DNA from 2 places in the Streptomyces sp. NBC_00996 genome. Region 2 is predicted to be linked to the other one. Evidence: riboswitches for the same ligand, from Rfam matches in the RefSeq annotation. Region 2 holds a riboswitch; the other holds the start of a gene.
What was found. A riboswitch is a leader RNA that binds a small molecule or an ion and turns the genes downstream of it on or off. The one in region 2 is predicted to bind S-adenosylmethionine.
Positions count from the first base shown of each region.

Region 1: another riboswitch for S-adenosylmethionine. It lies ahead of thrC (threonine synthase); the one in region 2 lies ahead of OG390_RS14040 (aminotransferase class V-fold PLP-dependent enzyme).

Region 1 covers NZ_CP108723.1:4,982,798-4,986,906, reverse strand. Annotated here, with positions in the region: gene OG390_RS23415 (trehalose-6-phosphate synthase) at 1-794, opposite strand, end outside; gene OG390_RS23410 (glucosyl-3-phosphoglycerate synthase) at 925-1,869, opposite strand; SAM riboswitch class I at 2,047-2,193, shown strand; gene thrC (threonine synthase) at 2,211-3,506, shown strand; gene OG390_RS23400 (MoaD/ThiS family protein) at 3,503-3,778, shown strand.
Region 2 covers NZ_CP108723.1:2,975,790-2,979,898, forward strand. Annotated here, with positions in the region: gene OG390_RS14030 (rhomboid family intramembrane serine protease) at 1-656, shown strand, start outside; gene OG390_RS14035 (Lrp/AsnC family transcriptional regulator) at 698-979, shown strand; gene OG390_RS14040 (aminotransferase class V-fold PLP-dependent enzyme) at 1,331-2,692, opposite strand; SAM riboswitch class IV at 2,885-3,001, opposite strand; gene OG390_RS14045 (hypothetical protein) at 3,078-3,251, opposite strand; gene OG390_RS14050 (PRC-barrel domain-containing protein) at 3,279-3,635, opposite strand; gene trpD (anthranilate phosphoribosyltransferase) at 3,889-4,109, opposite strand, start outside.

The sequences.
Region 1 (4,109 bases), 2.0 Mb from region 2:
CCGTCGCCGATCTGCTCCCGCAGGGTGGCCATCCGCTCCTCGACGTCCGCCTCGTGCGAGCGCCGCCGCAGGAAGTCCGCGTCCGCGCCGAGCCCGTGCACGCCGACCCGGGTGTCACCGAGCCCGCCGACGAGCTCGGTGGCGCAGCTGGTGAACGCGTCCGCCCACCGACTGGTGAGGAAGCCGAGCCGGTCCGCGCCCAGCATCCCGCGCAGCACCTGCTCGGCGATGTCGTCCGGCAGCATCCGGAAGTAGTCCACCGGCGCCCACGGTGTGTGCGAGAAGTGCCCGATCCGCAGATCGGGGCGCAGCTCGCGCAGCATCCCGGGCACCAGGGTCAGGTGGTAGTCCTGCACGACCACCACTGCACCCCGGGCCGCCTCGTCGGCCAGCGCCTCGGCGAACGCGCGGTTGTACGCCTCGTACGACGCCCACTGGCGCCTGAACTCCGCGTCGAAGACCGGCTCCAGTGGCGTCTGGTACAGCATGTGGTGGACGAACCACAGCACGGAGTTCGCGATGCCGTTGTAAGCGTCGGCGTGCACCTCGGCGTCGATGTCCAGCATCCGTACGCCGTCCTCGCCGACCCCGCGCCGCACCGCCTCGCGGTCCCCGTCGCCGAGTGCCGAGCACACCCACAGGGCGCCCGCGTCCGGCCCGATCGCCGACAGGCCCGAGACCAGCCCGCCGCCACCGCGCTTGGCGATCAGCGAGCCGTCCTCGCGCACCTCGTAGGTGACCGGGCCGCGGTTGGAGGCGACCAGGATCCGGTGGGCACCGTGCGTTGAAGCCATGCCACGAAACCTAGCCCGGCACCGAAACGCTCAAACGTTCCCCTTGGCTGTATGCAATGCGGCGCCGCGTGAGATCCGCGGGCAGGCGGGGGCCGGCCGCGCAGTTCCCCGCGTCCCTCACGGACACGGCCTACGCGGCCTTCCGTTTCTGGTACTCGGAGATTTCCACCATCGGAGGGCGTTCTTCCGTGTCAACGGAGTGGGTGCGCGGCTCGAAGCCCTCTTCGCCCCGCTCGAACTGCGTGAGCGACGGGCGGATCATGTGGCCGCGGGCCAGGCGCAGCTGGGCGGTGCGGTAGATCGCCGCGGCCATGCGGCCCAGCGCCTGTCCGTCCTGGTGGCGGTGCTTGCGGACGCCCACGTCGACCTGGGCCAGGGCGTCCAGCCCCACCAGGTGCAGGGCGTCGACGAGCATGCCCAGCTCGACGCCGTACCCGACGGGGAACGGCAGCTGTTCGAGCAGCGAACGGCGGGCCGCGTACTCGCCGCCGAGCGGCTGGACGAAGCCCGCGAGCTGCGGCCAGTGCATGTTCAGCAGGGGGCGGGCCATCAGCTCGGTGACGCGGCCGCCCTGGCCCGCGGCCTGGCCGAGGGGGCGGTCGTACATCGCCTTGACCAGGTCCACGCCGGGTTCGGTGAGCAGCGGCCCCACGATCCCGGAGACGAAGTCGGACGAGAATTCCTTCAAGTCCGCGTCGATGAAGCAGATGATGTCCCCGCTCGTCACCAGCAGCGACCGCCACAGGACCTCGCCCTTGCCGGGCACGGTAGGGATGCGCGGCAGGATCGCGTCCCGGTGCACGACGCGCGCGCCCGCGGCGGCGGCGACCTCGGAGGTGCGGTCCGTCGAACCCGAGTCGACGACGACGATCTCGTCGACGAGGGGCACCTGCTGCATCAGATCGTGGCGGATGATCGCGACGATCTCGCCGACGGTCTCCTCCTCGTTGAGCGCGGGCAGGACGACACTGACCGTCGACCCGGTGGTGCGCTTGGCGGCCATGAGTTGGTGGAGCGGGCGATCGGTCACGGACCAGGAGCGTGTGCTCAGCCAGCGCTCGACTTCCTTCAGCACAGTCTGCGGCTCCTCACTGTCTGATCACCCCGTCTCGCACGGTGTGATCCATCTCGCGGTTCGGACGACTATCTCAACTGTCCTGGCCTTCGGTTACAGTCTTGAACAACGCGGATGACCATCGCATTGCGTAGATCATCGGCGCGCATGGTGATCAATAGTTCAACAACCGAATACCGCTCATCCAGAGGGGCAGAGGGATACGGCCCGTTGAAGCCCCGGCAACCCTCCAGCCGGTCTTGTCACGTTGACGTGGCGAGGCTCCCGGCTAGGGAAGGTGCCAAATCCGTCTCACGGCGAAGTGCGTCGTGAGGAAGATGAGGAGAAAGGGCCTCGCCTCCATGGCTGCGCAGACTGTTGCAAGCACCACGAACACCGTAGACGCCGTTGATCTCGGCCCCGCCGCCGCGCTTTCCTGCCGCGAGTGCGGGCACCGGGTCCCACTCGGCCCGGTCTTCGCCTGCGAGGAGTGTTTCGGCCCGCTGGAGATCGCGTACGACTTCTCGGCCTACGACACCGAGGAACTCCGCAAGCGCATCGAAGCGGGCCCCGCGAACATCTGGCGCTACGCGCCCCTGCTGCCCGTCCCCGCGGACGTCGCCGAGAAGCCGAACATCAACCCCGGCTGGACCAAGCTCGTCAAGGCCGACAACCTGGCACGCGAGCTCGGTGTCGACGCCGGCAAGCTCTTCGTCAAGGACGACTCCGGCAACCCGACGCACTCCTTCAAGGACCGCGTCGTCGCCCAGGCCATCGAGGCCGCCCGCGCCTTCGACTTCACCACCCTCTCCTGCTCCTCCACCGGCAACCTCGCCGGCGCGGTGGGCGCTGCCGCCGCCCGCGCCGGCTTCCGCTCCTGCGTGTTCATCCCGCACGACCTGGAGCAGGGCAAGGTCGTCATGGCCGCGATCTACGGCGGCGAGCTCGTCGGCATCGAGGGCAATTACGACGATGTGAACCGCTTCTGCTCCGAGCTGATCGGCGACCCGGCCGGCGAGGGCTGGGGCTTCGTCAACGTCAACCTGCGGCCGTACTACGCGGAGGGCTCCAAGACCCTGGCGTACGAGATCTGCGAGCAGCTCGGCTGGCGGCTGCCCGACCAGCTGGTCATCCCGATCGCCTCCGGCTCCCAGCTCACGAAGATCGACAAGGGTCTGCAGGAGCTGATCAAGCTCGGCCTCGTCGAGGACAAGCCGTACAAGATCTTCGGCGCCCAGGCCGAGGGCTGCTCGCCGGTGTCCGTCGCCTACAAGGCCGGACACGACGTCGTACGGCCGCAGAAGCCGAACACCATCGCCAAGTCGCTCGCCATCGGCAACCCGGCCGACGGGCCGTACGTCCTCGACATCGCGCGCCGCACGGGCGGTGCGGTGGAGGATGTCAACGACGAGCAGGTCGTCGACGCGATCAAGCTCCTTGCGCGCACGGAGGGCATCTTCGCCGAGACGGCGGGCGGTGTGACCCTCGGCGTCGCCAAGAAGCTGATCGAGAACGGCCTCCTCGACCCGACCCTGACCACGGTCGTCCTCAACACCGGCGACGGCCTCAAGACCCTGGACGCGGTGGCCGGCACCGGCCTGACCGCGACCATCCGCCCGAACCTGGACTCCTTCCGAGAGGCTGGCCTCGCATCATGAGCGTCAACGTCCGCATCCCCACCATCCTGCGCACCTACACCGGCGGTCAGGCCGAGGTGACGGCCGAGGGCGGGACCCTCGCCGAGGTCCTCGCCGACCTGGAGAAGAACCACACGGGTATCGCCGCGCGCGTTCTGGACGATCAGGGCAAGCTGCGTCGGTTCGTCAACGTGTACGTCAACGACGACGATGTGCGGTTCGAGCAGGGTCTGGAGACGGCGACGCCGGACGGTGCGGGCGTGTCGATCATCCCGGCGGTCGCGGGCGGCTGAACCCGTCACCCAGGGTGAGATTGTTACCGTAGGTAACGCTCATCACTAAGAGTTCATCGAATTGCCCCCTCCGTGAGAGAAACGGAGGGGGCAATTCTGCATGGTTGAGCACGGTAGAGTTGGGGAAGCTGCTTCGCTTTTCATGCCGGACGCATATGAGTATCTGCGCGACAGCCGACAAGAAGTAGCCAAAGTGCCCCACCTTTTTGAGCCGATTATGGCATTTACGGGGCCCGACTTGCCCTGAATCTTCGCGAATTCTCCGCATTTTCCCGATCGGCCGTGCCCAGAATTCTCGTCCGATTGACCTGTTGCAGACGGCAGTTGGACA
Region 2 (4,109 bases):
ATCCGGCGTACGGAACCGGGGACGAACTGCTGGTCGCCCAGCGGGCCTACTTCCGGAGCTGGGGCGTGCTGCCCACCGAACTCTTCGCCGGTGCGCCCCGCGAGGCGCTCACCCCGGCCACCGCCCTGTTCATCCACGGCAGCTGGCTCCACCTCCTGGGCAACATGCTCTTCTTCTACGTCTTCGGGGCGATGGCCGAGGAACGCATGGGCCACGTGCAGTTCGCCCTCTTCTACGTGGGCTGCGGCTATCTCGCCCTGCTCGGCTACGCGGCCGCCAACGCCGAGTCGCAGCAGTCCCTGGTCGGCGCTTCCGGAGCGATCTCCGCGATCCTCGGCGCGTTCCTGTACCTGTTCCCCAAGGCCCGAGTGACCAGTCTCTTCCCGTTCCTCTTCTTCCTGCCGCTGCGTTTTCCCGCCTGGGTGGTGCTGCCGTTCTGGGTCAGCCTGCAGTGGCTCGCGGCCGGCCGCGACTCATCGGGCCCCGGGGTGGCCTATCTGGCCCATCTGGTGGGCTTCTCGCTGGGGTTCGTCTACGCGTGGATCCGATTCGGCCGTACGACCACCGCACCTTCCCCGGGGGCGCAGCCTCCGACAGCGGATGCGCCTCGGGCCGGGGCCCCGGCGGAACAACCGGCCCGGCTGGACCGCGAGTAGGGTGAGAGCCTCAGCAGCGGCCCCGAGGGAGAGAACCAGCCGTGATCACCGCGATCGTCCTCATCAAGACCAGCGTGGACCGGATCCCCGAGATCGCCGAGTCGATCGCCGCGCTGGACAGTGTCAGCGAGGTCTTCTCCGTCACCGGTACGTACGACTTGATCGCCATGGTCCGGGTGAAGCAGCACGAGGACCTGGCGGACGTCATCCCCGGCCGCATCAGCAAGATCCCGGGCGTCGAGGCGACGGACACGCACGTGGCGTTCCGTACGTACTCGCAGCACGACCTGGAGGCGGCGTTCGCCATCGGCCTGGACGGCTAGTGCCCCAGCAGGCAACGTTCGCCCCGTCGCGACGCCCCGCACGCTCCCCCACTGCCTCAAGGGCGTGGGAGGTGCCCCCCCACTCGCCGCACCGGCCGAAAGCCCAAGTACATCCAGAACGAGGACTTCCGGCCGGCACTCCCCCCAGCCCTCGGCCGGGGGGACCCCCAGAGCACGCACCGGACGCCGCTCCTTGACGGGCAAACGCTGCCTGCCGGGGCACTAGTTCTTTCGCCCCCGCCGCCCCTGCCCGTCCCGTACCTGGGGGCCGCGCCCCCAGACCCCCACTAAAAGATCGCGCAGTTCCCCGCGCCCCTGAAAAGAGGGTGCGGGGAACTGCGCCAGAAGCCCTCAGACCGCCGGGACACAGCGGCCGTCCTCCGTGCGGTACTGCCACTGCGCACCGTCCCGCACCAGTTCCTTCACGGCGCGCACGAAGCGCTCCACGTGCTCGTCGGGCGTGCCCGCCCCGAAGCTCACCCGGATGGCGTTCAGGGACTTCTCGCCGGGCGCGGCCTCGGGCGCACCGCATTCGCCCTGGGCCTGCGGATCACTGCCGAGGAGCGTGCGCACCAGCGGGTGGGCGCAGAAGAGACCGTCGCGCACGCCGATGCCGTACTCGGCGGAGAGCGCGGCGGCGAAGTGCGAGCTGTTCCATCCCTCGACGACGAAGGAGATCACGCCGACGCGCGGGGCGTCGTCGCCGAAGAGGGAGAGGACACGCACCTCGGGCACCTCGGCGAGCCCCGCGCGGACCGTGTCGACCAGGTGCCGCTCACGGGCGACCAGCGTGTCGAACCCGGCCTCGGTCAGCGCCTTGCAGGCCGAGGCGATCGAGTAGGCGCCGATGACGTTCGGAGACCCGGCCTCGTGGCGGGCGGCGCTCTCGTGCCACTCCACGTCCACTCCCCCGTCCTCGCGCCGGGTGACCTTGCGGCTGGCACCACCGCCGGCCAGGTAGGGCTCGGCCTCGCGCAGCCAGTCGGAGCGGCCGGCCAGGACGCCGGACCCGAAGGGCGCGTACAGCTTGTGACCGGAGAAGGCGACCCAGTCGACGCCCAGGTCACGGACGGACACCGGGTGGTGCGGGGCAAGCTGCGCGGCGTCGAGGACGATGCGCGCGCCGTGCGCGTGGGCGGCCGCGGCGAGTTCACGCACCGGCCACAGTTCGCCGGTGACGTTGGACGCGCCGGTGACACAGACCAGCGCCGGACCGTACGGATCCCGGTCGGCGAGCGCGCGCTCCAGGGTCTCGACGGCCTCACCGGGCGTGCGCGGGGCGTTCAGGTACGTCACCCGGGCGCCCCGCCAGGGCAGCAGCGAGGCGTGGTGCTCGGTCTCGAAGACGAAGACCTGGCAGTCGGCCGGAAGAGTGGCGGCGAGCAGGTTGAGCGAGTCGGTGGTGGAGCGGGTGAAGACGACCTGGTCGCCGTCCCGGCAGTCGAGGAACTCGGCGACAGTCCTGCGGGCGTTCTCGAAGAGGTCGGTGGACAGCTGCGAGAGGTAGCCGGCGCCGCGGTGGACGCTGCCGTAGTACGGGGCGTAGGCGGCGACGTCGTCCCACACCCGCTGCAGGGCCGGGGCGCTGGCGGCGTAGTCGAGGGCGGCGTAGGTGACCTCGCCACCGGTGACGAGCGGGACGGTGACATCTCGCCCCAGAACGGGCAGCGGGGAACAAACGGTCTGGTCGGCGGCAGTGGTGGAGACAGACATGGCGAGCTCCTGTGAGAGGCGCGGGGAATCACCACGCGAGCGGGTACACGGGGGTACGGCTCAGCGCGGGAAGGGGTGAAAAAGGGGGTATGCGGAGGCGGGGCTCTACGCCCTATCGCATTCGCTTGCTCACAGAAGGCTCCCTCGAACGACCAGGACCCCTGGGCTGTATCCACTCAAAAGAGGGCGAGGGGTCCGCGCTTGCCGTAGACCTCGCTGCCTACGACCTGGTCTTCACCCGGGGCACCCCGCCACGGACGGAGGGTTGCCGGACAGTCGGCCGGGGCCTCATGACTGTCACTCATGACCTGGACAGGAACCTACGCGAGCTGATCACGGCCCCGCAACTCCTGTCCGGATGACGGGACGCGCCCTGCCGTCGGGATCAGCGCACGAAATGATGCCGGTGCGAGCGCCGGGACCAGCGCATGCCGAACAGCACCAGGTCGGCCACCAGCACCAGCGCGCCGATGATCAGGAGGTAGAACAGCCCCTCCACCGTCGCACCGATGAGCCCGAGGATGACCGCCACGAGGATCAGGAAGAGGAAGAGCGCCATGGGTGACCACATCCTCCGACGGGCCGGTCAGCCGCGCGCGAGACGGCGCCCGTGCTCGGCACCGGACTCGTAGGTCTGGTCGTAGTGTTCGAAGATCTCGTGTTCCCGCTCGACCGGCAGGATGTCGTCCATGCCGATGGACGGTGCCTTCTTCACCTGCCCTCTCGAGTGGGCGACTTTCACATAGCCGGGCCCCAGGGTCGCCTCGTCGAGGGGGACGAAGACGAGCCTGTGCCGGGTCGGCAATCCGGTGCGGACGGAGGCCATGGCAGGCGCGTCGGTGGCGGTGTCCACGTAGACCGCTTCCAGAGCGCCGATCTTGCGACCCCCGGGATCGACCACGTCGCGGTTGCGCCACTCGCGGATATCGGCTGAGTGAATCATGCCTCGCTCCTCGCGGCCCGTGCCCCCGGAGGACTCCACACGGAAGCGGCGTCTCCGCGGGAGAGCTGCCACGTCTTCACTTTACTCCGGCCGCCACCGCGTCCGGCGGCCCGGAGCGCTCCGCCCGGGCCCCCTGCGGGTACCCGGAGCCGGGCGCTCCGAGCCGGGTCCCGTCCGGCGGATCATGCCGCGGGCGCGGGGCTCGGCGCCCCCGCCCCCACGCTCGACCGTGCTCGCGCGGGGGCGGCAGGTCTCAGGCGTTGCTGGCGGCCACCCACCTCTCCAGCGTCCGCTTCGCCGCGCCCGAGTCGATCGACTCCGCCGCCTTGGCCATCCCGGCACGCAGCTGCTCGGCCAACGGTGTCTCGGCCGGCTCCAGGGCCACCAGGGCTGCCGCCGCGTTGAGCAGTACCGCGTCCCGTACGGGCCCGGTCTCGCCGTTCAGCAGGCGACGGGCGACGTCCGCGTTGTACG